DNA from 2 places in the Shewanella sp. 10N.261.52.F9 genome. Region 2 is predicted to be linked to the other one. Evidence: predicted binding sites of a transcription regulator. Region 2 holds the regulator's gene; the other holds the start of a gene.
The links. Region 2 encodes sigma-54, which starts transcription at its own class of promoters, with help from an activator protein. Its sites were predicted from a motif close to GTTGGCACGNNNNTNGNNT; they were not measured.
Positions count from the first base shown of each region.

Region 1 (16,200 bases), on a different contig from region 2:
CGGTTTTTTCCTTCACAAATCGTTATTGATAACCAACTTGTAGGCCCATGGCGAGGATCGCGTATTTTTTTGCCCCTTGATGGAAGGTTAGGCTCAGCAACTAATAGCTCTACCTTGCAAGGTAAGGTCTGATATTTCTCACCATTTACGCCTATTTCAACACTCTGCTGTAACTGAGTAAGTTGCTCAGAGGTAACCTCACCATCAACTTGTACGTAGTACTCTTTCTCAATGTTTTTACTACGAATAACAAAGCTCTGCATACCGTCGGTAGTTAACAGCAGGAGTCCTTCGGAGTCATGGTCAAGCCTGCCAATAGCCATGGTCTTTTCTGGAAAATGAGCAAGTTGACCAAGCACTGGCTTGCTTTTACGAGTTTCAGGTACAAATTGACTCAAATATCCATAGGGTTTATAGATGAGAAAGTGACTATGTCGTTTCTCTGTAAGATCTGATTCTGACATGGCAGCGGCTCTAAAATAATGGAGGCGCATTATAACCTTAATATCTAATTTTTAAGTGCATACATAGCCAATAAGCATAGATTGGTACGATTAATAGCTAATGACAGCGTTGTCATTTGAGGTTATAGTTATGTTAACTAATTCATGGTGTCGGTCGACTTAACGAAAAATAGGTTAACTTGGTCGCACAGTACAAATGGTGAAAAGAGCATTACAGTGCTTTTAGAACGTGTTTGTAATCTAGCTGATGACTAACTGATATTGGATCAAATCTATGCAAATCGTAATATTAAAAGACAGTGCCTCGGTTGCTGAATATGGCGCCAACATTTTTATTAAGCAGCTGCAAAAAAAGGCTGATTCAGTACTGGGTTTAGCGACAGGTTCAACACCTGTTTCACTTTATCAAGGACTTATAGCGGCAAACAAGGCTAAACAAATCTCTTTCTCAGGTGTTAAGACTTTTAACTTAGACGAATATCTAGGGCTAGAAGGCACACATCCGCAAAGCTACCGCTACTTTATGAACGAGCAGCTGTTTGATCATATTAATATTGATAAGTCACAAACATTTGTGCCACCAGGCGATGCGGCAAACCCAATTGAAGCATGCCAAGGTTACGAAGAGCAAATTAAGGCTGCAGGTGGGATCGATATTCAATTATTAGGTATTGGTCGTAACGGTCACATTGGTTTTAACGAGCCATCATCAGGCTTGATGTCACGCACAAGAGTTAAAACACTGACTAAAGCCACCATTGATGACAATGCACGCTTCTTTGAAGCTGGTGAATATCAACCACACCTTTCAATCACTATGGGCATTGGTACGATTTTAGATGCTAAGAAAGTGGTATTACTAGCAACAGGTGAAAACAAAGCGGATGCGATTAAAGCAACGGTTGAAGGAGCATTAACTGCCGCATGTCCTGCATCTGCACTGCAACTCCACCAAGATGCGGTATTAGTAATTGATGAAGCCGCAGCATCAAAACTCACTGACTGTGATTTTTATAAGCACATCGAAGCAGAGAATCAAAAGCTGATGGCAAGGCTTGGGCTGTAAAGATATAGTTTTCTTCTATAAGATTAAAAGACAAGCAATGCTTGTCTTTTTGCTTTCTACTGACTTCCACTATTCTAAAATGTTCAAGTTGACTCAAACGCTCCCCTTCTTAAGTTATGCTGACATTGTATCCTTACTTAATTTGTCATTTTGTTAATAATATGTTTATTCTTAAGTCACCTTTTAGCTAGGTTTGATTGAGGCCAGCTGAGCTGCAAATTAAGAGTAATCATCATGCTAAAGAAATTTCTATTACTAATCTTAGTGATTATCGCCTTACCATTTATTGTTGCGCTATTTGTCGATAAAACCTATTCGGTTACTACGCAAGTCACTATAAATAAACCCGTTACAAAGGTATTCGATTACGTCAAATACCTCAAGAATCAAGATAACTATAGCGTGTGGGCACAGATGGATCCTGATATGCAAAAGAGCTATCGAGGTACTGATGGCATGGTCGGGTTTGTTGCTGGCTGGGTTAGCGACAAAGAAGATGTGGGTGAAGGTGAGCAAGAAATTATGCGTATCGATGAGGGGAAACGTATCGATTACGCATTAAGGTTTTTTAAACCTTTCGAGTCAAATGATATGGCTTATATGCAAACTACCGCATTATCGTCTGATCAAACTCAAGTGACCTGGGGTTTTGATGGGCACTTAGATTATCCGATGAATTTGATGTTTTTGTTTATGGATTTTGAAGGCATGATAGGTAATGATTTAACCCAAGGTTTGGCGCAGCTAAAGACAGTAGTAGAAGCTCAATAGCACAAGTTGAAGATAATGGGCTTTGTCGCTCAGTGTTATTACAAGGCTAACTTAACGATTGATAAAAATAATTAAAATAAGTTGAAGGTAAAACATGACTGATACGCATCATCCTCTTAATGACTTTATTGAATACCCGCAAGCAGAGATGCTTGAGCGCGCTGAGCAAAACTATCAACAGGTGCAGCGTCGTCATTCAATCCGTAAATTTTCAGATCGAGCCGTACCCAAAGAAATTATCGAAAAGTGTATTCTCGCCGCTGGTACAGCGCCCAATGGGGCTAATCATCAGCCTTGGCATTTTGTTGCCATTAATAGCCCTGAAATCAAAGCGCAAATTCGCCATGAGGCTGAAGCGCTAGAGCAAGCTTTTTATGCTGGCCGAGCAGGGGAAGAGTGGCTTGATGCGCTTAAACCATTAGGCACCAATGCCGATAAACCTTATCTTGAACATGCGCCTTGGTTGATTGCCATTTTTAGTAAGAAACGCTCTGAAGAAGAGGGTGAACAAAAGACTAATTATTATGTGCATGAGTCGGTAGGGATAGCCACAGGCTTCTTAATTCAGGCACTGCATAATGCAGGACTAGGCACCTTAACCCACACGCCAAAACCTATGTCTTTTTTAAGTAAGGTTTGCGGTCGCGATAATGCTAATGAGCGCCCCTATATGTTGATTATTGCAGGTTACCCAGGTGACGATGCCACCGTGCCAGAACATGCACTGCAGAAAAAGTCGCTTGCTGAGATCTGTGACTTTATCTAAATACACTTTAGAGAAAATGCGATAGTTGATAGTTGATAGTTGATAGATGATAAAACGGACGCCAATTGGCGTCCGTTTTTCTAAGCTTTGTTTATATGGCTTGTTTAAACGCCCTTAGCGGTTTTAGAGATCAGAATGAGGGCCAAACACTTCGTAGTGAATACGGTCATCGCTAACACCTAATTCGAGTAGTTGTTGCTTGGCAAACTGCATAAAGGCAACCGGTCCACATAGGTAATAGTCACCATCCGTTAGCGGAAGTGAGTCTTTAAGCGCAGCAAGATTCATAAAGCCTTGATGGATGTTGGTAGTATTAACCACGTCATTGGCGTTACCGATATCACGATACCAAGTATGATGTTCAAGCTTAAGCTGTAGCCCCAGTGACTCGACTCTTTGATTAAATGAATGTTGCTCGACACCTTCACAGGCGTGCAGATAGAACACAGGTTTTGCAAACGACTTAGACGCCAGCATTTCTAACATCGATTGCATGGGAGTGACACCAACGCCAGCCGAGATAAGTACCACTGGCGCTTCGCGCTCTTCGTAATGAAAATCGCCCGCTGGCGGATAAACGTCAATCGTGTCGCCAACATTAACGTGATCATGCAAATAGTTAGATACCACCCCAGGCACGCCAACGGCTTCTTTTTTCACTGAAATACGATATTGCTTACCGTTAGGTTTGTCAGATAATGAATACTGACGAATTTCTTGGTAGTCATGGTTAATTGGTGCAACGCTAACACCTAAATACTGTCCTGACTCAAAATGCATTACTGCTTTATCGTCCACGGGGGCAAGGACAAAGCTAGTCACTAGCTCAGACTCTTTGGTTTTAGTGATAATTTTAAACTCACGTGCGCCTTTCCAGCCGCCAACTTCATTTTCATTTTTGTGGTATAGCGTAGCTTCTCTATCGATAAAAATGCCCGCTAACACGCCATAAGCAGCAGCCCATGCTTCTTCGACTTCTGGCGTAAATGCATCAGGGGCCAATTCACGTAATGTTTCTAATAAGTGATGTCCAACAATGGGGTAGTGTTCTGGTTGAATATTAAAGCTGGTGTGCTTGTGGGCAATGCGCTCTACTGCGCCGCTTAATGCACCTAGGTTATCGATGTTTTTAGCATAGGCCGCGACAGCATTGAAAAGCGCCGCGGGTTGGCCTCCAGAATGCTGATGGCTCAAGTTAAAGATATGCTTTAATTCTGGGTTATGGGCAAACATGCGCTGGTAAAAGTGCTCAGTAATGGCAGTGCCAGCAGATTCAAGTAATGGGATAGTGCTTTTTACTGTGCTGATATGTTTTGCAGATAACATCTAAATATCCTTTATTGATTATTTATCGTCGCAAGTGCGAACTCGTAGGTCTTAAGCCTTGTATAGCGAGAACTATGCCAACTGTGTAAATACGACTTATTCCCGCTTTTTAAGCGATTTACAGTCGATATGTAGTCAAAAAGACCTCTTTAATTTGTAGTCTTTATGACTCTTATGGTTGTTTTTGTGGCTAAAGACTTATCATGTTATGGTTTGATTAAGACCGATGAATAACAGATTAAATAGGGTTTACGATTCAGTGAGTGAGATCTCTTCTACAGCCTTGATTGAGCTGGCATTAAACCTAACTAATAGCCTAACCGATACTGATAGATTTGAGCGCCTGCTCAGCACGGTGCGGCAGGCTGTAGCATGTGACGCGGTGGTATTGCTGCATGTACAGGGGGATTATTTACGACCACTTGCTTTGCAAGGGCTGACGAAAGAAACACTTGGGCGGCGTTTTGAAATCGCTGCTCATGAACGCTTTGCCGAGATTTGTAATTCGAGCATGCCTGTTCGTTTTGCCGCAGACTGCACACTTGCTGATCCCTATGACGGTTTGCTATTAGCCCACGAAGGTGATTTGCCGGTACACGCGTGTATGGGGTTACCCTTGTTATCCGATAATAAACTTATTGGGGTGCTAACACTCGATAGCATGGTGCCTAACGTCTTTGATGATATTCCCAACCGCACTCTAGATATGATTGCCGCTATGTCAGCTGCCACGTTAAAAACGGCCATGATGTTGCAGCAATTAGAGCAGCACTCAAAGCATAATCAGCAAGTGGTGGCCGAGCTAACCCACGAAGCGTTAATTAAAGATGGTGGTGAGCTGATTGGCGATAGCGCTAGTATGCGCAAACTTAAGCAAGAGATTGAAATGGTCGCCGCTTCTAATTTCTCAATCTTGATTGAAGGTGAGACTGGCGTAGGTAAAGAGTTAGTCGCCCGTACACTGCACCGACAATCAAGCCGACGTGATGGGCCACTGGTTTATGTTAACTGCGCAGCATTGCCAGAAAATCTAATAGAAAGCGAGCTGTTTGGTCATGTGAAAGGGGCGTTTACTGGCGCTGAACGTACCCGTACCGGTAAGTTTAATCTTGCCAGTGGTGGCACAATCTTCTTAGATGAAATTGGCGAATTGCCATTAGCGGCGCAAAGTAAGTTGCTGAGAGTGTTGCAAAACCAAGAGATCCAAGTGGTTGGTAAAGATGATGTGGAGTATGTGGATGTGCGTATTGTGGCGGCGACCAATAGGCAATTACGGGATGAAGTAGAACAAGGGCGTTTTCGCGCTGATCTATATCATAGATTAAGCGTTTACCCAGTTGCCGTTCCGCCGCTTAGGCAGCGAGAAGGTGATATTAGCCTGTTATGTGGCTACTTTATTGAATCGACCCGTCGAAAGCTGGGCATGACGCAACTGACTCTGGCCAAAAATGCCATCAAGGTGCTGAATGATTATGATTGGCCCGGCAATGTACGTGAACTAGAACATGTGATTAGTCGCGCGGCATTAAGGGCAAGAAGTGACAGCCATTCGCCGATAGTGCGTATTGGTCTGACGCATTTGGCATTGATGTTGCCAAAAGACAAAGCGTTAACCGGTGGCGATGTATCGCAGGCGATAAATGTGCACAGCCTTGCTGCGCAAGCTGATATTAATCTAAAGCAGCAAACCGATGATTTTCAGCGGCAACTGATTTTACAGCATTTATCTGAACAAAATGGTAACTGGTCAGCTACGGCCACACGACTACAGATGGATCGAGCGAATCTAAATCGTCTCGCTAAGCGCTTAGGCATTAGAGTCAGTAAAAGCATTGTGGTTAAGCCGCTATAAAAACGGGTGGTATTCACTATTTTTGAAGCGATTATTGAATAGGGAAGGCAAATGCAAAAGCACAATATGTTAAGCGAACTACCAGATGATTTATCACAAGAAGTCTTCGAGCCAATCGTTAGAAACGATAGCGTATTGATTGAAAGAATCATTTCTAAAGCCCATGTGACGCCGCAAGGGCAATGGTACGATCAAGCTCATAATGAATGGGTGATGGTGATCCAAGGTGCAGCGAGGCTAGAATTTAGTGAGGGTAAGACCATAGAGCTCGGCGTTGGGGAGCACATTAATATTGGCGCAAATGTGAAGCATAGGGTAGCTTGGACGAGTGAAGAGGTAGAGACTATTTGGTTAGCGGTGCATTATTAACGTTAACTGTGCCTAAAATGGTAATGAGTTCTACAGTGCTGACTAGAGCTAGTCGCAGCGGATCAGAGTTAACGTTCTAATTTAAAATAGATAACCCGAGTGATAGGAGCCATCATGCAACATGATAAATGGGCGTGTCCCAAGTGTAATCAACGTGAGTTTGAGACTGGTGAAATTCGCGTGTCAGGTGGTTTTTGGTCGCGTATTTTTGATATGCAAAACAAGCGTTAATATACCAATCAATATAAGAATTTGATCAGCTCAGAACGATTTTTGGCAAACTAATTCAAGGCGAATAGCTGCAATAATGGTTATTCCCTTATAAAGGTACTCAACGCAGAAGTAGGCAGCCAAAAACGTTCCAGACTGGCGAGTTTTAGCGATTCTGATGCTGTGTTAACGAATTTGAACGTAGAACAACTATGCTCTTCACTCGTTGCCTTGCCTCAAAACCGCTAAACTCTCGCTGAGTGACTAAATGTTTATACTGATTGGTATTACTGTAACCTGCTCAAATTGCAGCTATACCGAATTCTATAAGGGCAAGTCATCAGCGCTGGGTAATGCCTTTGACCTGTTCACATAACAAGATATGGCTGTTGGCTTATACCGATAGGTATTAATGGCGGCTAAAACTATCCTGTTATTTCTGTGCAGAAGTTAACAGCAAATTGTTCAAAAATTGATTTTATATTAGCTAACGCCAAAGCTGGCGATTTTTGCTATAATCTTCGCCCAAAATATTTGTGTTAACCCTTTTTGAGTGATTTTTATGAGCAATGTTGGCATCTATACTCCTAGCGATAAGCCTGACGACACGGCTAATGACGCGGTGCATACTCCAATAGAGATGCAAAATAACCGTTTAGAGCTGTTGGCTCCGGCTAAAAATGCCGACTATGGTATCGAAGCGATTCGCCATGGTGCCGACGCTGTATACATTGGTGGCCCTGCATTTGGTGCTCGCGCAACTGCGGGTAACAGTGTTGAAGACATTGCACGCTTATGTACCTTTGCTCATCAATATCACGCCCAAGTGTTTGTTGCTATCAATACTATTTTGATGGACGACGAATTAGACGCAGCGCAAAAGCTCATCTGGGAAGTCTACGAAGCGGGCGCGGATGCGCTTATCGTACAAGACATGGGTATTTTACAACTTGATTTACCGCCTATTGCGCTACACGCCAGTACGCAAATGGATAACCGCAGCCCTGAAAAAGTGGCGTTTTTAGAGCAGGTGGGTTTCTCGCAAGTAGTGCTTGCCCGTGAATTAGGTTTAAGCCAAATTCGCGATGTAGCTGCCAAGACGAATATGCAAATTGAGTTCTTTATTCATGGTGCATTGTGCGTCGCTTATAGTGGGTTATGTAACTTAAGCCACTCGTTTAGTAATCGTAGCGCTAACCGCGGTGAATGCTCGCAAATGTGTCGTTTACCGGGCGAGCTTAAAACCCGTCAAGGTGACGTACTGGCGCAAAACGAGCACTTATTATCACTTAAAGATAATAACCAAACTGATAATTTAGAAGCTTTGATTGATGCGGGCGTACGCTCGTTTAAGATTGAGGGCCGCCTAAAAGATTTAAGCTACGTTAAAAACGTCACAGCCCATTATCGCCAAGAGCTAGATAAAATCATGGCGCGCCGCTCTGAGTTTGTCGCTTCCTCTCATGGTCGCTGTGAGCATACTTTTACGCCAAATCCTGAAAAGACTTTCAACCGCGGCCGCACCGATTACTTTGTTAACGAGCGTAGCCAGGGCGTGAGTGACTTCCGCTCGCCAAAATACATTGGTGAAGAAGTGGCAACCGTTAAGCATATTGGTAAAGACTTTATTGAAGTCACCTCAACTGAAACCTTTAACAATGGTGACGGTTTGTGCTTTTTCCCAAGTGATTATGCAGAAGCCAAGCAGTCAGATGATAAGTTAAAAGGCCTGCGTGTTAACCGTGCCGAAGGCTTAAAGCTATTTGTACTGCGTATGCCAAAAGAGCTTAAAGTGGGCATGACGATTTATCGTAACCACAACCAAGCCTTTGAGACGGTACTGGCGAAAGAGTCTGCTAAGCGCATTATCGGCGTTGATTTAGTATTAGCTGATACCGCTGACGGCGTATCTCTGACTATGACCGATGTTTATGGGCACAGCGCCACGCAGTCATTAGCCATGGTCAAAACTGCGGCAAGTGATATTGAAAAAGCCCAGCAAGGCCTACGTAAACAGCTGGCAAAATTGGGTAGTACCGACTTTACCGCGCATAACATTTTAATCGAAACTGCTGAGACTTGGTTTATTCCAACCTCGATATTGAACGGCCTGCGCCGTGATACGGTTGCTGCGTTAGAGCAAGCACGAGTCAATGATTATGTGCGCCCGAAAGCGTGGAAATATAATCAAGACGCCGTGTATCCAGTTAAGCACTTAAGCTATTTAGGCAACGTAGCTAACGAGCAAGCTAAAGCGTTTTATCAGCGCCATGGCGTGATTGAAATTCAAGATACCTATGAGAAAAATGGTATCAGCGAAGATGTGCCTCTTATGGTCACTAAACATTGCTTACGTTTTAACTTTAACCTTTGTCCAAAAGAAGTGCCGGGGATCAAGGCCGATCCTATGGTTTTAGAAATTGGTAAAGATGTGCTTAAGCTAGTGTTTGACTGCCCGAAATGTGAAATGATGGTGGTTGGCGAAAACAGACAAGTTCGCACACCTGATTAGATCCATCGCAAGACGGCGGATCTAATTTACTCACACTATTAAGGAAAATAGACATGGGATTATTAGATTCGCTGATGGGCAATGCTTCAGAGGTTAACCTTGAGGAGTTAACCCAAGAGTTAAGCCCAATTATGGCCGATAATGAGTCGTTAACCTTGGCCTACAAAGTTATCCGCGACATGTTTGTGTTTACCAACAAGCGTCTGATCTTAATTGATAAGCAGGGCGTTACCGGTAAAAAGGTGAGCTACCATTCGGTGCCATATAAGTCGATTACCCATTTTGAAGTGGAAACCGCAGGCACCTTTGACATGGACGCCGAGCTAAAGATTTGGATCTCTGGTCAAAAAGATCCGCTAGTGAAAGAGCTTAAGCGTGGCACTGACGTGGTCGGTATTCAAAAGACCATTGCCAACATGTCGCTATAAGTTCTTTAATAAGTAAGTGCCAATCGCAGCTATTAATCTATAAATGCTTTAGCTGCGATTTTGCCACTGCCAACTCGGCTTAGTTAAACTATCCTGCCCAACGATTTCTGTTTGCCCCAACTGCTTATCTAGCTCTATCAAATTACAATCTTCAAACTGATTTAATGCGTTAATTAACCTATTGGCGTGAGATACAACCCATAACTGACAATGCTCTGACGCTTTGGCTATCAATCGCGATAATGCTGGCAGTAAGTCTGGGTGTAAGCTGGTCTCAGGTTCATTAAGTACCATTAGCTCAGGCGGTCTCGGGGTGAGCAGTGCTGCAACCAATAGCAAATACCTTAAAGTTCCGTCAGATAGTTCAGATGCCGACAACGGTCTTAGTAGCCCGTGTTGATGAAACTGAATACTTAAGCTGCCATTAGACTCATAGCTAATCACCACATGTGCGCCGGGAAAGGCGTCGCTAACTGCATCATCAAAAGCTTGTTTGTCACCAATTTCAAAGATGGTTTGAATCGCAGAGGCCAAGTCTCTGCCATCATAATGTAACACTGGGGTTTGGGTGCCAAGGTGAGACTTTCTTGCTGGTGCATCGCAGTCACTTCTGAAATGATCGTAGAAGCGCCATGCGCGAATATTGTCCCGTAGGCTAATTACCTCTGGTGTGCGCTGCGGATCGGCAAGCTCAGTAAAAATACTGTCGCTATGCTGCATTTGCACATTGAGGGTTTGCCAACCGGCTTGCAGTTTTTGCTCAACTTTACGCTCAGCACGGGTTTTTATTAATGCGCCACGGCGCTCTAATAATACGCTAGCAGGGCGATATTGATTACCGACCCAAATCGCTTCGCGCTTAATTTGCGGATCTAAGCCAAACAAGGTGGTGGAGTCGGGCTTTGGTAAACCTAGCTCAATCAGATAACTAAACTCATCACTGGCGAAGCCAAGCTTTAAGCGCTTTACTTGCTGGCGCACAGTTGGCTCTATATCCACTTCACCTGCTAACATGCGTTTGGAGATGTTTTCTGGCCCCGCCCAAAAACTAGAATCAAGGCCACCCTCTTGTGCTAGGGCATTGACCACGCCGCCTTGCGCGGTTTGTGCCAATAATCGCAGTGCTTTATATAGGTTAGACTTGCCAGAGCCATTAGCACCCGTCACCAAGTTTAGCTGCGACAAAGGGATCACCACCTCGCGTAGAGAACGATAATTCTGAATGGCTAAGGTGGTCAGCATAATGAGCTCTTTTCTATCAGTGACTACTGTTCGCGCCTCGTTGCCTGTAATCTAATCCGTTACAGGTAGTTAAAGAAAAGCGCAGACTGTTTGTTGAGTTAATGGTTTCATCTTACCTGAGCAAAATAGGCTTTTCGAGGGTGAGGATAGATTTTTGAATATGAGTTATAGGTGAGTATTGGCTCAAAACGACACCGAAATAATGCAAAAGGAATTTTTGATGTGGTCAGTAACATTTCAAGCACAACAGCGGCGCAGTAAACGCTATAAAACCGAGAAGGGCGCATTAAAGGCCATTTGGAAATGGTTAAAAGTGAATGAGGGACAAGCTATATTAGTCAGCCCAGGCGGTGAGCCGCAGATCATTGATGATTGGGAGTCTCTGCCTTTTACTGAGTCCAAACAGGATTTTTATAGCAGTGGTAAGTGGCTAATTTTACGAGCTAAAGCATTTGAACTTTATGGTAATCAATGTGCATGTTGCGGTATTACCCCTGCTCAGGGCGCAATTATGCACGTCGATCATATTAAGCCACGTTCTCTTTATCCTAAATTGGAACTAGAGCTGGAAAATTTGCAAATCCTTTGTGAGCAATGCAATAAAGGTAAGTCTAATTTTTCAAATAAAAAGTGGCGTTGAGGTAAATTATTGGGCAGCCAATTTAATTGCTTTAGCCAGCGCTAATAAGCCATTCGTGCGTGATGGACTCAGTTGGCCTTGCAAGCCTAACTGGCCAAAATAGCTGTCTGGATCAAACGCGGTTATTTCAGCGCTACTCTTACCGTTACAGGCAATCAGTAAGAGTGCAACTAAGCCTTTTACGATGCGCGCATCACTGTCGGCAACAAAATAATGTTGGCCATCAATTTCACAATGGTACAACCAAGCATTGCTTTCACAGCCACGTACTTGAGCGCTATCAACACGTAAATCATCATCAAGTCTAGGTAAGGTTTTACCCAGTAACATGATTTGCCGATAACGCTCTTGCCAGTTACCCGCTTGTTCAAATAATGAAAGTGTTGCTTGGGCATCATTTGTAAGGGGTAATGCTAAAAACTGCTCTGCAGTAGGCTTTACTTGCTGACTCATACTTGACCTAAATTGAAATTATTAACTTAACAATAAATAAAAACGTGCTTAGCTTTTCCGTCTTTGCTCTTCCTAGGAGCTATCTTTCCCCTAGAACCTTCTTTTACAACAATAACTCTTTTACCGATTTCATCGCATTAATGAAGTTATCGATATCGGCTTTATTAGTATAAACCCCAATCGATGCGCGGCAGCAGCCTTTTAAGCCTAAGCTTTGCATTAGCGGCATAGCACAGTGATGACCACAACGTACGGCAATGCCTTGCTGGTCAAGTAAAATCCCTACATCTTGGTGATGTTCATCGGCTAAATTAAATGCGACAGCACCAATATTGTTAGGGTGGGCGCCATAAAGCACCATATCGCCAAGTGCCGCTAATTCATTTTGCAAGTAGGCTAATAGCGTTTGCTCTACAGCGTGCACCTCTGCTCGAGGTAATCCGTTGATAAAGTCTATTGCGGCGCCTAAGCCAATCACTTCTGCAATGGGCGGCGTGCCAGCTTCAAGGCGGTTGGGCAGAATATTAAATTCTGTGTGCTCAAAGCTGACGCTTTTAATCATCTCGCCGCCGGTCAGTAATGGGCTCAATTTATCGAGGACTTCAAAGCGGCCATATAGGGTACCCACACCTGTTGGGCCATACATTTTATGGCCGGAGAAAACATAGAAATCACAACCAATAGCCTGCACATCAACTGCTAGGTGAGCAATAGCCTGGGCGCCATCAACTAAGGTTATTGCACCAGCTTGTTTGGCTTTAGCCACAAGCTCGTTAACAGGGTTAAGCGCACCAAGCGCGTTGGATACATGGCTTAGGGCGACAATGGCAGGTTTTTGGCTAAGTAATGCATCGAATGCACTGACATCAAGTCGGCAATCAGCGGTTAGCGGGATAGGTTTTATGATGGCGCCTGTGCGTTTAGCCAGTTCTTGCCAAGGCACTATATTAGCGTGATGAGCCGCGCTATCAATTAAGATCACTGCACCTGCTTTAATATGAGCCGTTAAGCCATGGGCCACCATATTGATGGATTCGGTGGTGCCGTGGGTAAAAATAATCTCTTCACGGCGCTCGGCATTAATAAATTGCTGCAGTTTATCGCGCACCGCTTCATATTGGCTGGTGGCACGAGCTGATAGCTGATGTGCAGCGCGGTGTACGTTGGCATTATCTAAATGATAATACTGATTCATGGCGTCTATCACGCACTGCGGTTTTTGACTGGTTGCTGCTGTATCTAAGTAACACAGAGAGTAGCCATCATTAGATTGAGCTAGGGTTGGAAATTGTGACCGCAGGCTTGAGAGATCCATTAATCTGATCCGAGATAATTGAAAAGTAAAAAGGCGCATCGATCTTGTAAGATCTGTGCGCCTAAAGCAAGGTTAGACTGTTAAAACAGGCGACTTTTTATGGGCAGGGCAGGCGATATAGCAGGGCTAGCTCGTCTAAGCGTAACTGTAACTCGGGAGAAATAGCACAATTTACACTGGCTATATTCTCTTTAAGCTGCTCAAGATTGGTGGCACCGATAATATTCGAGGCAACAAACTTTCTTGAGTTAACAAAGGCTAATGCCATTTGCGCTGGGCTCATATTAAATTCACGCGCCAGCTCGACATAAGCCTTAGTGGCATCTAATGCCAGTTGAGTGCCTGTATAACGCGCAAAACGCTTAAACAGCGTCATTCTGGCACCTTCTGGCCATTGGTCATTAAGGTATTTACCCGATAGTGCACCAAACGCCAATGGTGAGTAGGCCAGTAATGGCACTTCTTCACGGTGGCTTATTTCGGCCATGCCCACTTCATAACTGCGGTTCAGCAAGTTATAAGGGTTTTGCACTGAGACAATTTTAGGCAAGTCATGTTTCTCTGCTAAGCACAGGTATTCCATAAAGCCCCATGGTGTCTCATTTGAAATACCAATATAGCGAATTTTACCCGACTTAACTAGAGCTGCTAGGGCTTCCAAGGTGTCGATAATGGGCGTTTGCTTTTCATGTTCATCGATCTGGTTGTAGCTTAGTTCACCGAAGAAGTTAGTGTTTCTGTCTGGCCAGTGGATTTGGTAAAGATCAATCGTGTCGAGCTGCAAGCGCTCAAGAGAGGCATCGACTGCGGCGTGAATGTTACGCCAATCTAGTGCCATATTAGGGCGAATATAATCGCTTTTACCACCGGGAGCGGCGACTTTAGAGGCGATAATCAGATTGTCACGATTACCCCTTTGTTTAAGGTAATTACCTAAAATGCGTTCGGTTTCACCTTGAGTTTCTGCTTCTGGTGGCACTGGATACATCTCAGCGGTATCGATAAAGTTAATGCCTTCACCAATAGCATAATCGAGCTGTTCAAACGCTTGGGCTTGAGTATTTTGTGCGCCCCAAGTCATGGTACCTAAACAGATTTGACTAACATTTAAACTTGAATGCGAAAGACGTCTATATTGCATAAAAAACCTCTTATATCTGAATGCGCTTGAACTGAGGCTAGCAAGCTTTTAGTATAAAAACTAGAGACTTATCTTCAGTATGAATACTGAGGCAGATAAATTGATAAATTGATTAATTGGCTGTTAATGGCTTGAGCATAGTGATCTCACAAGCGTTATGGCCAGTATTGCCTAGCGGTCTATCGAGATGTTGAAAACCTAATGATTCATACAACTTTATCGCTTCGATTAAGTTAGCGGTGGTTTCTAGGTAGCAATCAGCAAAGCCTTGTTCTGTAGCAAAATTAATTGCTTGTAACGCTAGCCGTTTAGCAAAGCCTTTGCCGCGCAGCTCGCCATTGAAATACATTTTTTGCAGCTCGCAAATATTCACTTCACCGGCAAGCGGGGCAATACCGGCACCGCCTAAGATTTTGCCGTCGAGTTCTATCACCCAGTAATGGCTATTACCAGCTTGGTAAACCTCGCTTAAGCAATCTAAGGTTTTATCGGCAACACCATAACCTTTATCTGCTGTTAAGCCATATTCAGCTGACACTTGGCGGATCACCGCCGCCATTTGGGCATTGTCATCGCTTGTGAGAGTTCTGATGACATAACCTTGTTGAACCTTAGATTGCACTAATGCTTTGTTATAACGGCTAAGTGACAGCTCTAGTTCAGTAATATGTTCCTGCGGTAACTGCGCCATAATGTCGCTGAACAATTGGTTTTGTTGCTCGTTGAGCTTAATTAGCTGTTTTCTGCCTTTCGTTGTGACTTGCACTACTAGGCTGCGATTGTCTCTAGGATTAGCTTGTGACTTAGCAAAGCCTTTATCTACTAAGTGGCTCACTGCTCGGCTGGCATTAGACTTGTCAATATTGAGAAGCTCTGCCAGTTGCTTTATAGAATATTGGCTTTGTCCTAACTCAATTAAGGTATGGGCTTGAACTGGTGAAAGTGGCTGGCTACCGCAGGCTGCATCGAGTAAACCTAATTGGCGAATAAGCTGCCTAGAGAGGCGGCGTAACTGAGAGGCGCAAGGGCTATCTGGCAAAGCTTGATTCATCGAACAGTTTCTTAGTTAGTTGCGGGTAACACCTAACTTACGAGGACTACTTTTTAAAATCAAGCGCCTTAAGCCAAAAATAATAAAGCAGAACCTAATTAAGGTACAAGTTTGGGTGTAGTAGTGGCGCCATCGCGAGGATGATTGCCTGCGTGTAATTGCTTTGACGTGTTTCATTACCATTGGTCAGTAAAGCAATAGCACCGCCTTTTTGTTTAATATTGACGGTATTAAACATGTGGTCCATTACATGCCCAAGTTCTTGCCCTTGAGTTAGCGCTTGATATACCTGCATAGGTAATGGAAGTTGTGCACCACGGCCAACACTGACTTGAGACTGGTGTGCAATAGCGATATAAGCAAAGGTTGCTGGGCCATGATCAAACAGATCAACGCCGCCTTCCATTGCAATAAAATAATCAGCTTGATACTCACTTTGACAATACTTAACCCGGTTAATAGCACCGAGTTTAGTTTCTGCGTCTGTCATCGGTTGGTCTGCGACACCTGATGGCGCATCTATGACTTGGCACTCTATAAGATTATCTGGGAATAAGCGTTCAAATGCACTTTGAGCTGCGCCGACTTTAACCG
Region 1 is NZ_JBFRNX010000013.1:162,878-179,077, reverse strand. Features, by position in the region: gene AB4298_RS09870 (pseudouridine synthase) at 1-464, opposite strand, end outside; gene nagB (glucosamine-6-phosphate deaminase) at 739-1,530, shown strand; gene AB4298_RS09860 (SRPBCC family protein) at 1,765-2,301, shown strand; gene AB4298_RS09855 (nitroreductase family protein) at 2,396-3,067, shown strand; gene hmpA (NO-inducible flavohemoprotein) at 3,191-4,393, opposite strand; gene norR (nitric oxide reductase transcriptional regulator NorR) at 4,620-6,245, shown strand; gene AB4298_RS09840 (cupin domain-containing protein) at 6,297-6,614, shown strand; gene AB4298_RS09835 (zinc ribbon domain-containing protein) at 6,729-6,845, shown strand; gene AB4298_RS09830 (zinc ribbon domain-containing protein) at 7,093-7,200, shown strand; gene AB4298_RS09825 (peptidase U32 family protein) at 7,465-9,336, shown strand; gene AB4298_RS09820 (PH domain-containing protein) at 9,390-9,764, shown strand; gene AB4298_RS09815 (AAA family ATPase) at 9,813-11,006, opposite strand; gene AB4298_RS09810 (HNH endonuclease) at 11,227-11,646, shown strand; gene AB4298_RS09805 (SufE family protein) at 11,653-12,099, opposite strand; gene AB4298_RS09800 (cysteine desulfurase) at 12,203-13,414, opposite strand; gene AB4298_RS09795 (NADP(H)-dependent aldo-keto reductase) at 13,512-14,555, opposite strand; gene AB4298_RS09790 (bifunctional helix-turn-helix transcriptional regulator/GNAT family N-acetyltransferase) at 14,668-15,606, opposite strand; gene yjjX (inosine/xanthosine triphosphatase) at 15,701-16,200, opposite strand, start outside.
Region 1: a site for sigma-54 is predicted at 4,457-4,475, ahead of hmpA (NO-inducible flavohemoprotein). Genes of this name have one in related genera too.

Region 2 (16,200 bases):
TCAAGACCTTGCAAATGCAAGTTCACTGGACGCGCACCGATAGCACAACCGCCTGGTAAAGACACATCAGCCTTACCGTAACGAGCCAATAACGGACCTAAAATAAGGATCGAGGCACGCATAGTTTTAACTAACTCATACGGCGCACAAAACTCATTAAGATTGGTTGTTGAGATACACACTCTATCTGTGCCTGAACGAGTAACTTCTGCACCTAGGCAACGCAGCAGCTCACAGCTAGTGTTTACATCTCTTAGGTTTGGTACGTTCGAAACATTGAAGTCAGTCTCGGCTAGCACACCTGCCATTAATATAGGCAAAGCAGCATTCTTAGCGCCAGAGATAACCACGTTTCCAGCAAGTGCACCACTTGCTTCAATTTTTAATTTATCCACTTTAACTCTCTAAATCCGCGATTACATATTAAAGACTTTTTCACGCTTCCATTGTGTAGGCGTAAATGCATTAATCGTAATAGCGTGTAGCTCGCCACTGGTAATGTGAGCCATTAATGGGCCATAGATGGTCTGTTGTTGCTTAACGCGTCCCATACCGTCAAAACAGTCACCTACAGCAATAATTTTATAGTGAGTTCCTTCTTGAGTTACTTTAACTTCCTCTAAAGAAAGAGCTTCTAAAAGGATGGTTTCAATTTCTTTACATTCCATGGAACTATTCACCTTACTTAGCTTCTTCAACGAAGAAGTCATTTAAATCATATAATATTATAAATTTCTTAAGCTGCTCTGAAGGTGAGACTAACTTAAGGCTAACGCCCTTGGCGGCAAACATGCTGACTAATTCAAGCAAAAATGCCACACCAGCACTGTCACAATATTCAATCCCCGACAACTGTAATAGCTGAGTTTCAGGATGCAAAATACTGCTTCGGCCATTCCATAGACTGCGCACTGCTTGTTGGTCTAGACGACCTAACACAGCACAATTAATCCCTTGTTGATTAAATTCGATCACTAGCTCTGCTTCTCTTTCGCTTGCAGATCAATGTGTTTTTGTGTGCGTTCATTAAGCATGTTAATCACAGACTCAATACCTTGTTGACGCACAAGGTTAGTAATTTCAGACTGCTTGGAAGATAACAAGCTAACGCCTTCTGCAATTAAGTCAAACGCTTTCCAAGTGCCGTCTTTTAGACGACGTGCCTTAAACTGCAATTTAATCGCTGGCCGTCCTTGCTCAACAATCTGCACATTTACGTTGACAAACTTTTCGCCAGCAAAATTTTCAGGTTTGGCATATTCAACAGTTTGATCTGTGTATTCAGTAAAGGCTTGAGCATAGGTAGAGATCAAGTAACCTTTAAATGCTTCAACGAACCGCTTACGCTGATCTTTGGTTGTATCACGTAAGTATTGGCCTAATACTTTATAAGATGCATATTTATAGTCGACATAAGGCATCAGCTCTTCCGTCACAATCACTTTTAAATGATCAGGGTCAGTTGCAATCAACTTTTCATCTTGATGAAAACGAGCAAATGTTTGGTTCGCGACTTGCTCAACAAGTGTAAACGGATTGGTCTGGTCGATTTCCGCACTCGAAGCAGTATCAGCAGCTTGCACACCTATGCTGACAAACGCCATGATTGCCAAAACGGCACTACGATAAAAACCTTTAAACATATCTCTATACTCCAACTACTTGTTCTAAAAGGTTAATCCTTTGAACCCATGCTATACAAGAACTGCCCTATCAACTCCTCTAATACCAAAGCTGAATGAGTATCATGAATACTGTCGCCATCAGCTAAGATTTCGATATCATCGTCCATAAAGCCTGGCGTTAAACCTAAAAACTGCTCCCCTAACAAGCCCGACGTCAAAATAGACAAAGTACTGGTTTCAGGAAAGTAGTGGTAACGCTTATCCATCGCTATGGTGACGACTGGCACTAGTTTTTCAGGGTCTAAATTAATTGCACTAACGCGACCAACAACTACACCGCCCACTTTTACAGGCGAGCGAACTTTAAGGCCACCAATATTACTAAATTTAGCATATAGCGTATAACTGCTATCACCTGACTTGACCTCTACATTGGCAACGTTAAACACTAACACTAAAAAGGCTGCCAATCCGGACAATAAAAATAGACCGACTAGAATCTCAATTTTCCTTGTCAACATAACTCATTTACCACTCTATTCAATAAATCTAAACAATAATTAACCCGCAATTCTTGTTTGCGGCATTATTACAATTACTGACCAAACATCATTGCTGTCAGTAAGAAATCCAGCGCCAAAACAGCTAAGCTCGACTGCACCACAGTCTGCGTTGTTGCTCGGCTAATCCCTTCTGGATTTGGGGTCACATGATAACCACGATAAAGAGCAATCCAAGTTACCACTATGGCGAATAAGAAACTCTTAATCATGCAATTAACGATATCTTGGCGCCACTCAACAGAAGCTTGCAAAATAGACCAAAAACTACCGCTATCAATACCTTTCCATTCAACACCCACGAGGTGTCCGCCGTAAATCCCCACCGCCGTGAACATTAACGCCAATAAGGGCAAACTAATAACGCCAGCCCAAAAACGTGGCGCAATAATTTGTCTCAACGGATCAATAGCCATCATTTCAAGACTAGAAAGCTGCTCGGTACTTTTCATCAATCCAAGCTCTGCCGTCAACGCAGACCCTGCGCGTCCAGCAAATAATAGTGCCGTCACTACTGGGCCCAGTTCGCGCAGTAAGCTAAGTGCAACCATAGGCCCCAAGCTTTCTTCTGTGCCAAAGCCGACTAAAATATTATAGCCTTGGAGGGCCAGTACCATGCCGATAAACAAGCCTGAGACTAAGATAATCACCATCGACTGTACGCCGACGACATAAAGCTGCTTTATTAACAGCGGGGTGCCTTTACGTATGCGTGGACGATGGGCGATAGCGCCCCATAACATTAAACCCGCTTTACCGAGACCCGTGACTAAATCAATAGCCGCGCTGCCAAGTCGAGCAACCTGATCAATCAAGCTCACGAAGTAATTCCTTTTTATAATCGTCTGCAGGGTAATGAAACGGCACGGGGCCGTCAGGCTCTCCGCCGATAAACTGTTTTAACTGCGGGTTATCCGCTAGGCGCAGATCTTTTGGGGTGCCATGAGCAATAATACGTTTATCAGCCAGTACATAAACATAGTCCGCAATTCCAAGCACCTCTGTTACATCATGAGATACTACGACTGATGTGAGGTTTAATGCATCAGAAAGCTCACGAATAAGCTTAACTAGCACCCCCATAGAAATAGGGTCCTGACCAGTAAACGGCTCATCATAAAGAATCATTTCAGGTTCTAATGCAATCGCTCGTGCTAGCGCGGCTCTGCGCTGCATACCGCCAGACAACTCAGTTGGCATCAATTGTGCTGCGCCCCTTAAGCCAACAGCCTCAAGCTTCATCAACACAATTTTACCAATAATTTCTTCGGGCAATCCAGAGTGCTCTCTTAGTGCAAAAGCGACATTATCGAATACGTTCATATCGGTAAAAAGCGCACCACTTTGAAACAACATACTCATACGTTTACGTAAGGCATAAAGCTCACTGCGATTACACTTATGCACATCAACGCCATCAAATAGCACTGAGCCGCTATCGGGCGTCAATTGGCCACCAATTAACTTCAACAGCGTAGTTTTTCCGATACCACTGGGCCCCATAATCGCCGTCACTTTACCCTGAGGTATCGACAGACTGACATCTTCGTAGATGACATGCTTGCCGCGGCTAAAAGCCATGTTATGGATTTCAACCAATGTTTTTTGGTTTTGAGTCATACAAGCACCCTGCTACTAGTAATCGAAACTTCCATTTTCCGTACCGGAAAGGGAGAAATTGTACGTAATTGGCCTAACAGGTACAACCAAATCACGACTATCTCACCGCAATACTTTCATTTTTGTTCAATTCCAGCGAAAATACGCCGTTATACCCACAAATACTAAGAATCGATGTTATTTAATATTTTCATGCTGATCGCAGGCTTAGGCGCCCTAGTCTGGAGTGCTGATAAGTTTGTTTTTGGCGCAGCTGCTTTTGCTCGCAACCTAGGGTTGCCGCCAATGTTAATTGGTTTGACGATTGTCGCTATGGGCAGCTCTGCCCCTGAAATGTTTGTTGCTGCAACCGCATCACTTGAAGGCATGACTGACACTGCGATTGGAAATGTCCTTGGCTCTAACATCGCCAACATTACCTTGATTTTGGGTATTACTGCATTACTTGGTGCTATTTCAGTGAGCTCGCAAACGCTGAAACGTGAAATCCCAATGATGCTAATTGCCACCTTAATTGTAGGTTACTTCCTTTACGATGGTTTCTTAACGCGTATTGAAGGTATTAGCTTATTGGTGCTATTTATTGGCTTAATGGGTTACCTTATTTGGCATGGCCTACACAGTAAAAACCGTGACGCTCTTGCTGAGGAAGCTGAAAGCGAAATACCAGCAGATGTGCCAACGGCAAAAGCAATTTTATGGCTAGTTGTTGGCATGGTATTGTTGCCATTATCGGCAGACTGGATGGTGCAAGGCGCAGTGGGTATCGCTAAAGCTTATCACCTATCAGACTTAGTGATTGGTTTAACCATTATCGCTGTGGGAACCAGTCTCCCCGAACTTGCAGCCTGTGTTGCCGGAGTCTTAAAAAAAGAAGACGACCTTGCTATAGGTAACATAGTTGGTTCAAACTTATTCAATATTTTAGCTGTACTTGCTATACCTGGCATAATCGCCCCTGGGGCAGTAGACGCCGCTGCGAGTACTCGAGATTTTTACATGGTGCTAGCCACAAGTAGTGCGCTGGCAATACTGATCTTATTATCTGGCCGTGCTAGACAATTAAAGCCTTGGCACGGCGTAGTATTACTTATAACGTTTATCGCATACCAAGCATTACTTTTCCTATCTTAGCCATGGGTGCGGTACGTTAAGCTGAAATTTAAAGAGAGACTAAGAAATGGTAGATGAAAATCAACTACGCCAATGGGGTACTAAGGTTATCGATATCGAGAAACAAGCTCTTGATAACCTTTATCAGTACGTAGACTCTTCTGAATTTGCCCAAGCTTGCCAATTAATATTGCAATGCACAGGCAAAGTTATCGTGATGGGCATGGGTAAATCAGGCCATATTGGTAATAAGATTTCAGCCACTCTTGCGAGTACAGGTACGCCTGCATTTTTCGTTCACCCTGGTGAAGCTAGCCACGGTGATTTAGGCGTATTAAGTGAAAACGATATCGTTCTCGCAATATCTAATTCGGGCGAATCGAGTGAAATCCTAACCCTAATGCCTGTTATTAAGCGTATGGGATTACCGATGATTTCGGTAACCGGCAAGCCAGATTCGAATATGGCAAAATTGGCACAATTACACCTTTGTATTGAAGTACCAGAAGAGGCTTGCCCCCTTGGACTTGCGCCAACATCTAGCACAACAGCAACGCTAGTGATGGGTGACGCTCTAGCAGTGGCATTGTTGCAAGCTCGCGGCTTTACCCAAGATGATTTTGCGCTATCTCATCCGGGTGGAAGCTTAGGTCGTAAACTGCTGTTAAAGGTTAGCGACGTAATGCACAAAGGTGACGAGCTACCAAGCGTTAGAGATGATATCTGTATTACAGATGCTCTATACGAAATATCTAAAAAAGGCTTAGGTATGACTGCTGTTGTCGATAACAACAATACCTTAGTGGGTATATTTACCGATGGCGATTTACGCCGTGTTATCGATGCTGATGTCAACTTAAGAACCACGTCCATTGCAGATGTGATGACAAAAGGCTGCGTAACAATTACTGACAATGTATTGGCCGCAGAAGCACTGAAAGTGATGGATACTAAAAGCATCAATGGCCTTGTTGTGATCAACGAAAAACAACAACCTGTCGGCGCATTAAACATGCTAGATATGGTTAAAGCAGGAGTTATCTAAAGATGGCAAAACAAGGTTTTTATGGTCCTGTCAGCGATGATATCTGGCTTGCGGCAAGCAAAATCAAACTACTCATCTGTGATGTTGATGGTGTGTTTTCTGATGGCTTAGTCTATATGAGCAACAGTGGCGAAGAGCTTAAAACCTTTCACACTCGTGACGGCTATGGCGTGCGATCTGTGCTGTCCAGCGGCATTCAAGTTGCCATCATCACTGGCCGTAAATCACAAATTGTTGAAGATAGATTTACCGCTCTTGGCGTAACACACATATATCAAGGCGTGGATGATAAGTTAAGCCCTTATCATGAATTACTATCGCTTTATAACGTAAGCCCTGAAGAAGTGGCTTACATTGGCGACGACATGGTAGATCTTCCTGTAATGCAACAAGTAGGTTTATCTGTATGTGTTGCAGACGGCCATCCGTATGTAAAGCAACATGCCAAAATGACCACTCAAATTAAAGGCGGACATGGCGCATTACGTGAACTCACAGACTTACTACTCTTAAGCCAAGACAAGTTTGAATCGGCCCACGGGATGAGTATATGAACCGCGTTACCCTAGCGATTATCTTGTTTTTTGGCACAGCACTACTGCTTTACTGGCAAGTGCAGTCTAAAAAAAGCGAGCAACAGCTAGATATTGATGTCAGTCAACGTCCTGACTACATTATTGATGATCTTCGTAGTATCGAATACAACGAATTAGGACTGATCAATAGCGAAGTAACCGCCAAGCATATGGAGCATTTCGATAGTGTCAGCATGACTTATTTTACCGAACCTGTTTATCTTATTTATCCTGATGATGGCCAAGCTCAATGGCAGCTCAAAGGTACTCAAGGTAGCCTAAATAAAGTGACTGGTAAGGTAACTTTAGAAAACAATGTTATTATCGACTCTATTAGTCCAGAAGAGCCTATCCAGACGTTAACAACTGATTATCTAGAGCTTGATCTCAATACTATGATCATGACCTCTGACGATATGATCCACGTCACTGGCAACGAATTTGTTATTCAAGGAATGGGGCTATATGCCGACTTGAATGCCCAGAGCGTAAAACTTGTTAGCCAAGTAGAAGGGATCTACGAAGCTAAGTAATACGCCAATATTGAACAACACTTGGGCTGCATCAGCAATACGCTATAGCCGAGTATGAAGGACATTATGAAATACAATCAATCTATCCTTGCAGGCCTATTTTGTCTGTTAAGTTTTAACACTATTGCTAAGGTCGATGATCTGCAGCAAGAAGTAAAAATCGCCGCGGCGAGCCAAGAAGCTGATATAAAAAATAACCAAGTTATTTTCTTCGGCCCAGTAGAAGTTACACAAGGCTCTATTAAGATGAAAGCCGACGAGCTACGTGTATTCTCGAAAGAAGATAAAAGCGGTAAAACATTAGTCGCTACAGGCGCGCCAGCAACTTATACCCAAACTATGGATGATGGCCGTCCTGCAACAGCTAGCGCCAAAGAAATCCGTTATGAATTAGCCACACGCACACTGACTTTAGTGGGTGAGGCAACACTAGAGCAAGACGGCAGCCAAGTTACAGGTAACCGCATCAAGTATAATATCAGTAAGCAGCAACTAATCGCAGAAAGTACTGGCCAAGGAGATGACAGAGTTATCACCATTATTCAGCCTGAAACCTATCAGGAAGAAAAGCCTGAAGCACCAGTACAACAGCAGGAACAATAATGAGCCAAATCACCTTAAAAGCAGCCAATCTAGCTAAAAGCTATAAGAGCCGTGCTGTTGTGCAGGATGTTAGCTTAACCGTAAAAACGGGCCAAATTGTTGGCTTACTTGGACCAAATGGTGCGGGTAAAACAACCACTTTCTATATGGTTGTTGGTCTGGTTCAAAGCGATAAAGGTAAGATTTTTATCGACGATGACGATCTTACTTTAGACCCAATGCACTTACGTGCTCGTAAAGGTATTGGCTACTTACCGCAAGAAGCGAGTATTTTCAGAAAACTGTCTGTACGTGACAACATTATGGCGGTGCTACAAACCCGCAGTGACATCAATAATGAACAACGTGAAGAACAACTCGAACATCTGTTAGAAGAGTTCCATATTACTCACATTCGCGATAGCCAAGGTATGGCACTATCAGGCGGTGAACGACGCCGTGTTGAAATTGCCAGAGCATTAGCAGCCAACCCCAAATTCATCCTATTAGATGAACCTTTTGCCGGTGTTGACCCTATTTCTGTAATTGATATTAAAAAGATTATTGAACAGCTCAAAAACCGCGGTTTAGGCGTACTAATTACCGACCACAATGTGCGTGAAACACTCGATGTTTGTGAGCATGCGTATATCGTGAGTCACGGAAATCTTATTGCCGAAGGTACACCTGCTGAAATCTTAGACAACCAGCAAGTTCGAGCAGTGTACTTAGGTGAACAATTCAGGCTATAGTTAATTCACCATTTGGAAGTTAAAAACTTAATACGGAATACAATTCCAAATAAAATCAATGTATTGAGTTTTTAAGCTTTCTTCGCCAATCAGCGAGCTTTAACGTTTAACTACAGTGTAGGGAATAGCGGTACGATGAAAGCGTCACTCCAGCTCAAAATGGGTCAACAGCTCACCATGACTCCTCAATTGCAACAGGCTATTCGCCTATTGCAACTATCTTCTTTAGAGCTGCAACAAGAGATCCAACAAGCATTAGAATCTAACCCACTACTCGAGTTAGACGAAGAGCAATCAGATGGCGACATGGATAATAGTGACGACCCATCTTCAAACGATTCTAATAGCCTAGAGCGCGACAGCGCTACGGTTGAAACCTCTGATGCATTAACCCAAGATTCCATGCCAGATGACCTGCCAATGGATACAACATGGGACGAAGTCTACACCGTATCGTCTAACTCCAGCTCAGGCGTTAGTCGCGAAGATGATATGCCCTTTCAAGGTGAAACCAGCGAAGGCTTGTACGAACACCTTGAATGGCAAAAAAACCTCACACCGTTTTCTGATAACGATCTTGCAATCGCCACTGCTATTATCGACGCTATTGATGAGCGCGGCTACTTAACCCAAAGCTGTGAAGATATCTTAGAGGCGATGGGCGACCCTGAAACTGAACTAGATGAAGTTGAAGCCGTATTAAAACGAGTACAACACTTTGATCCTATTGGAGTTGCAGCGCGTAATCTGAGTGAGTGTTTGCTGATCCAATTAGCGCAATATGCGGCAGATACCCCGCATATCGACAACGCAAAATTACTTATCAAAGACTATTTAGACTTAATTGCTGGTAGAGATTTCAGGCAATTAATGCGCAAAACAAAGCTTAAAGAAGATGATCTTCGCGAAGCAATTACACTGATCCAAACCCTAAACCCAAGGCCTGGGCTGGCGATTGCGCGCAGTAAAGACGAATATGTTATTCCTGATGTCTCGGTTAGCAAGAAAAAAGGTCGCTGGGTTGTTGAGCTAAACCCTGATTACATGCCTAAAATTAACGTAAACCAACATTATGCCTCGATGGCGCGTAGTACGACTAATCAGGCAGACGGACAGTTTATTCGAGGACATCTGCAAGAAGCAAAGTGGTTTATCAAAAGCCTTGAAAGCCGTAACGACACTTTATTAAAAGTGACTAACTGTATCGTTAAGTTCCAGCAAGGATTTTTCGAATACGGCGAAGAAGCCATGAAACCCATGGTGTTAAATGATATCGCGGAAGCGGTTGAAATGCATGAATCAACCATTTCACGAGTAACCACACAGAAATATATGCATACCCCACGAGGTATCTTTGAACTGAAATATTTCTTCTCTAGCCACGTCGGTACTGACGATGGCGGAGAATGTTCATCGACAGCAATTAGAGCGTTTATTAAGAAGTTAGTCGCAGCTGAAAACCAAAAGAAACCATTAAGCGACAGCAAAATGGCTCAACTTTTGGCAGAACAAGGGATTAAAGTTGCTAGACGTACGATCGCAAAATATCGAGAAGCGATGCTGATCCCCCCCTCAAACCAACGTAAGAGTTTATAACTCAAATTAGGCACTTGGAGGATCGATATATGCAAATCAACCTGACAGGACATCACATCGAAATTACTGAATCTTTGCGCGGCTACGTGCAAGAAAAATTCACAAAGCTTGAACGACATTTCGATCAGATCAATAATGTGCACGTTATTTTGAATGTACAAAAAATGCAGCAGATTGCCGAAGCAAAAATCCACCTGAAAAAAGGGGAAGTATTTGCCACTTCGGAGCATGCAGATATGTATGCTGCAATAGACTCCCTGATAGATAAGCTAGATCGTCAGGTTCTTAAACACAAAGAGAAGCTAACTAAACACTAACGATGGAACTAAGTACCATCCTGCAGCCGGAGTGCACTACCTGCGCCACTCCGGGCAGTAAGAAAAAGGTACTGGAGTTAATCAGTGATATTGCCGCTGTCCAGTACCCTACCCTGTCTTCACAAGAGATCTTTGAAAGTCTATTGGCGAGAGAGAAAATGGGTAGCACGGGTATAGGTAACGGTATAGCGATCCCTCACGGAAGGCTGGCTAATATCGAGCGACCTGTGGCGGTCTTAGTCAAATGCGAAGATCCAATTGCATTTGACTCAATCGATAAAAAGCCCGTTGATATTCTATTTGCCCTATTGGTGCCATCTGAGCAGTGTGAACAGCATTTAGCAACTTTGTCTTCAATGGCAGAAAAGCTTAATGACAAAGCAGTGTTAAAACAGTTGAGAAAAACCAGTAACGAATCAGAACTATATCAAGTCATTACCCAATAATATCTTACTGGGGTCTTTAAATTCGTCGCATAGCGTAAGCTTGCAGCAGTAATTTAAAGGCCTAAGTAATTATTACAGTTATATTATTCTTCTTCATCATCTGCTTAATTTCTTGCTTTAAAGCTTAAAAAAGTTAATCTATATCCATAGATACAAGATTATTACCATATTCAAACATTTAGTTAATTTTCAATCAGGTACCCATACGATGAAGCTTGTTTTAGTCTCTGGTCGTTCAGGTTCAGGCAAATCTGTTTTACTAAGAATGCTCGAAGATCTCGGCTACTACTGTGTCGACAATCTCCCATTGCCTATGATGGGCACACTACTTAACGAACTATCAGGTAATACTAAGTTTGTTGCTATCAGTGTCGACATCCGTAACTTGCCAGAAAGCAAAGACGAACTCGTCAAACATCTTACCTTTTTGCCTAAAGGCATACAGTTACTGAGCTTTTTCTTAAACTCTAGCGATGAAGTACTGCTCAAGCGCTACAATGAAACACGACGCCTTCACCCGCTCTCTCACGACAATGTATCTTTGAAAGAAGCGATTGCATTAGAAGCGCGTTTACTTGAGCCTTTGGCCAATATCGTTGATCACTACATTGATACTTCAAGTCTTAATATTTACGATCTAAACGATCAAGTGCGTGAAATATTAATAGGCAATGTTGATAAACAGTTGATGATCAATTTTGAATCATTTGGTTTCAAGCATGGTATGCCGACCGAAGCAGACTTTATGTTTGATGTACGCTTTTTACCAAACCCTCATTGGGAGCCTGATTTACGTCCAATGACTGGACTCGATAAACCCGTTCAAGACTTCTTGAACGAGCGTCCACGAGTTAATGAGTTTATCAAGCAGATAGAAGATCTACTTGAAAACTGTCTACCTGACCTTGAGCGTAACAACCGTAGCTATTTAACGATTGCTATTGGCTGCACTGGTGGACAACATCGCTCTGTGTATATTACTGAGCGTCTTGCTGCACACTTCAAACATGGCAAACACAAGGTACAAGCCCGTCACCGCGAGTTAAAAAATGCCGACCATTGAGCGTGAAATCACCCTATGTAATAAATTGGGACTTCATGCAAGAGCGGCCACTAAGTTGGTAGTTTTGGCGTCGGAATTCGATGCCAAAATAACTATCATTCAAGGCGAAAAACAAGCTTCTGCTACCAGTGTACTAGGCTTATTGATGTTAGAGACGGGTATGGGGAAAACCGTTCAACTACTGGCAACGGGCCCAGATGCTCAAACAGCACTCGATGCTGTTTGTCAGCTCATCGATGCCAAGTTTGACGAAGATAGTTAACTACCGATATTGGCTCGACCGTCTTAATTATCACCCGTTCCACCAGCACTTAAGTTAACATAAGCGCCTTTTTAAAGACCCTGTGAGGGAATCATGCCGATTGAAGTCTTAGACAATGAAACAACAGATCAACGCCTCAATCAGCTAACAAAAGCCTTGGGCAGCGGTATGTTTGTCCATGTGCGGAATATGTTGCAAGACATGGCAGCATCAGACATCGCTTTTATTCTCGAATCGTCCCCGCCACGAACACGCCAAGTACTGTGGCAATTAATTGATCAAGAGCATACCGGTGAAATCCTCGATGAGCTTGGTGAAGAGCTTAAAGATAGTCTGATCACTCAGATGAGTCCTGAACGCGTTGCTAAAGCGGCCGAGAATATGGACACCGATGACTTGGCTTACATCCTACGTAGCTTGCCAGACAGCGTCTTTAAGCAAGTACTGCAATCGATGAGTAAGCAAGACAGGGTTCGTGTCGAACAAGCGCTATCTTACCCTGATGATACAGCCGGTAGCTTAATGAATACCGACACCGTCACCTTAAGACCCGACGTCAACATTGACGTAATTTTGCGTTACTTAAGAATTCGCGGTGAACTGCCTGATGCCACAGACATGCTTTATGTGGTCGATAAACATGATCGTGTTTTAGGTGGTGTAAGAATTGCCGATCTTCTGACCTGCGACCCGAATGCATCTGTGCGTGAAATCATGATGTCAGATCTCGAAGCGATCCCTGTCGGTATGTCAGACAGCGAAGTCGCACAACTTTTTGAACGACATGACTGGATGTCAGCCCCCGTTATCGATGAGAACGACAAGCTACTGGGTCGTATCACCATTGATGATGTAGTCGATGTTATTCGTGAAGATGCCGAACACTCAATGATGGGTATGGCAGGTATGGATGACGATACAGATACCTTTGGCCCCGTGCTTAAGAGTACTTTCCGTCGCTCACTCTGGCTAACTGTTAATTTGTTTGCCGCGCTGCTGGCAGCGTCAGTCAGCAACATGTTTGAAGGCACGATTGAACAGTTCGCAACGATTGCGATTTTAATGACTATCGTCCCGAGTATGGGCGGTGTTGCTGGTAACCAAACCTTAGCTTTGGTTATTCGTGGTATTGCCTTAGGACAAATTGGTCAAAGTAACTCACGTTGGTTAATTGGTAAAGAGCTTGCCATTGGCTTCCTGAATGGCTTGCTGTGGTCTATTTTGGTTTTTGCGGCTGTGTGGGTCTGGAAAGGTGATATAGCCTTAGGTGGCTTAATAGCGGGCGCTATGCTTATCAATATGACGGTAGCGGGCCTTGCTGGAGCGACTATTCCGTTAATGTTGAAACGAATGAACATTGATCCGGCTCTAGCCGGCGGTATGGTGTTAACCACAGTAACTGACGTTATTGGCCTCTTTGCCTTCCTGGGTTTGGCAACGCTATTCTTGATGAGTTAGAGCCGACTTAACAAAAAGGCCGCAATTGCGGCCTTTTGGGTTTAAGCTTAATGGCTATTACTGCTTTAACGGCGCATCGAAACCGTAGTCAGCAAGAATCGTTTGTCCGGGCTCAGACAGGATAAACATCGCTAATTTCCAAGTATCCTTTTGTGCATCATCAAGCACAATCAAACCATAATTTGCACCAACAGCTAGTGGTGCTGGCATCTGCACGATTTGTAAATCATTCACTTCTTTTTGCGCCAATACTGCATTCGTACAATAAGTTAAAAACACATCCGCGCGCTTATTTTCCATTACCCAACCATAAGTATTACGGCCTTTAGGTGCCTTCGCGCTGTTCTCACCACCGGTAAGCTGCAGTGCTTTTTGTTCAAGCTTGGTCTTTGCCCCTGCTTTTACATCGTCCGCTTTAGCAAAAATTTTCCACGCGTAGTCACCTGATGGATCGGCTTTAGGTGTTGAAGTGCCCACTCGAACTTTCGGATCAAGTATGACAGCTAATAAGCCTTCGCTATTAATGTTAACGTTGGGCTGAGCCAATGCACACATCTGGTTACGGGCAAACATTACCACATTGCCACCTTTACCGGCCGCTTCCAATGTCTGTGGGTGCTTCATATTTGCAGAAGCAAATAGATCCACCTGTTCGCCATTTTCAATGCGCTTTCTCAGCAGCCCTGATGGACCGAAATCAGTAGCAACCTTTTGATCATCTGTTTGCTGGTACGCCATCACAATGTCCTTCATGGCATTTTTTAAACTGCCCGCAGCTCGTAATTCAATAGGATTAGCATTAACAGCAAAAGGTAGGCTTAACAGTGAAACTAAGATCCATTTTCTCATCATTTCTTTCCATTCATTTTGTCTTTTTTAACGGTGATTTATGTGCAAACACATTGCATTAAGCTAATGAGAAAACATCTAATATCAAATCACAATGCCTGAGCCGTTTAGCACAACTTAAGTATGTAACCACGCGAGTATCGTCACAGCCTTTAAGCTAACAGCAGACAAAAAGTCCCAGCAGACTATCAATATTTAAAAGGCTTTGCTATCTGTAGCTATGATCAAAAAAGCCACCTAACGGTGGCTTAGTTCAAATAACTTAATCGACTAAAATTAAGTTTATGCCTTTGGCATTGGGCTTAAGATAATCTCAACTCGACGGTTTTCAGCACGGCCTTGTTTAGTCTTATTGTCTGCAATCGGTTTTGACTCCCCCATACCATGAGACGCAACACGTACTGCTGGCACCTTATGCTGAGTTAAGTAATTTGCCACTTCACTCGCACGCACTTGCGATAATCTTAAGTTATATGATTCCGCACCAGAACTATCTGTATGCCCCATCACATTTAGCTTAGTTTCGTCGTATTCTAGTGCTACAAGCACAACACTATTAAGCACTTGCTGCGCGCGCTGGCTCAAATCTGTTTGGTCAACTCCGAAAGTGACATCATTAGGCATATTAAGAATAATATTATCGCCGCTGCGAGTAACACTCACACCTGATGACTGTAATTGCTTACGTAACTCAGCTTCTTGCACATCCATGTAGTAGCCAATACCACCACCTAACGCTGCACCCGATGCAGCACCAATCAATGCGCCTTTACCGCGATCACTTTTACTGGAAGACGCTACGCCAATTGCAGCCCCCGCAATAGCTCCAATCAATGCGCCATTTGTCGCTTTGCCATTTTGAGATTCATTAGTGTATGGATTAGTTGTTTGGCAACCAGAGACCATCATCGCAGCCACTAAGCCACCCACAATAATTGAACTGCGTTTTATGTTCATTTTTACCACTCCTAACTGCTTTTGCTGTTATGCAAAAACGACCGCTTATAAGATGTATTATTTTTAGCAGTATATAAAACAGAATTGATTAGACAATGGCTAGGCAATTAAGTGGGTTAAAAGTGAACAACTCGGCTTTTTATCCAACCTTCAGGATTGCACCAAAATCATGCAGCAATGCACCAGTAAAGTGCAAAAATAACTAAAACAGATGACCTAGCCTTGTGCATTAAATTTTAACCATATGAATTGTAATGAATTAAAATAAAATTCAGTATTGGCACAGCTTAAGCATACTCATTATTGAGTACTCACTGACAACAAAAATAAATAATAACAATGCTCAGAGAATAACGGCAAAGCCTAGCACAACAGCCTTGCCTAGGGATCTCCGTCACCACGCTCAAAGACGTACAAACCACTGATGTTTAGCCGTATTAATCATTAGAATTTAAAAGAGAATGCCCATGGACGCTATCAACTTAAACCTTAACGTTATCAATGAAGTTAAAAATAAAGGCCGCTTATTGTCAGACGTAGCCAAAGACTACGGACTATCGACAAAAAAGGTTTATCAAATAGTGCATGAAAGTGAGCAAAAATCGACTAGAGGTTCACTGCCAATTATGCAGCAGACTAAGCTGCTAGCAGTACGTATAAAACAGTTATTGCGTCAACGCTAAATAACAGGCTGTACCCTGTTAAGCAGAGGCGAAGAAGCATGACTTTCGCCGCAACGAAATCAAAATTAACGCGCTAACTCAATAAAATAATATAACGCTTAATGTGGTTTTCGCCTCTGCTACCCCAAAATCGTATTTAATTAATAACAGCCGATTTACCGCTC
Region 2 is NZ_JBFRNX010000021.1:59,015-75,214, forward strand. Features, by position in the region: gene murA (UDP-N-acetylglucosamine 1-carboxyvinyltransferase) at 1-395, opposite strand, end outside; gene AB4298_RS13495 (BolA family protein) at 417-668, opposite strand; gene AB4298_RS13500 (STAS domain-containing protein) at 682-975, opposite strand; gene AB4298_RS13505 (MlaC/ttg2D family ABC transporter substrate-binding protein) at 975-1,643, opposite strand; gene mlaD (outer membrane lipid asymmetry maintenance protein MlaD) at 1,676-2,146, opposite strand; gene mlaE (lipid asymmetry maintenance ABC transporter permease subunit MlaE) at 2,221-3,006, opposite strand; gene mlaF (phospholipid ABC transporter ATP-binding protein MlaF) at 2,993-3,805, opposite strand; gene AB4298_RS13525 (calcium/sodium antiporter) at 3,980-4,939, shown strand; gene AB4298_RS13530 (KpsF/GutQ family sugar-phosphate isomerase) at 4,986-5,963, shown strand; gene kdsC (3-deoxy-manno-octulosonate-8-phosphatase KdsC) at 5,966-6,517, shown strand; gene lptC (LPS export ABC transporter periplasmic protein LptC) at 6,514-7,071, shown strand; gene lptA (lipopolysaccharide transport periplasmic protein LptA) at 7,138-7,674, shown strand; gene lptB (LPS export ABC transporter ATP-binding protein) at 7,674-8,405, shown strand; gene AB4298_RS13555 (RNA polymerase factor sigma-54) at 8,541-10,001, shown strand; gene hpf (ribosome hibernation promoting factor) at 10,031-10,318, shown strand; gene ptsN (PTS IIA-like nitrogen regulatory protein PtsN) at 10,321-10,764, shown strand; gene rapZ (RNase adapter RapZ) at 10,973-11,827, shown strand; gene AB4298_RS13575 (HPr family phosphocarrier protein) at 11,814-12,089, shown strand; gene mgtE (magnesium transporter) at 12,183-13,547, shown strand; gene AB4298_RS13585 (molybdate ABC transporter substrate-binding protein) at 13,605-14,399, opposite strand; gene AB4298_RS13590 (YiaD family glycine zipper/OmpA-like lipoprotein) at 14,679-15,353, opposite strand; gene AB4298_RS13595 (transposase) at 15,821-16,036, shown strand.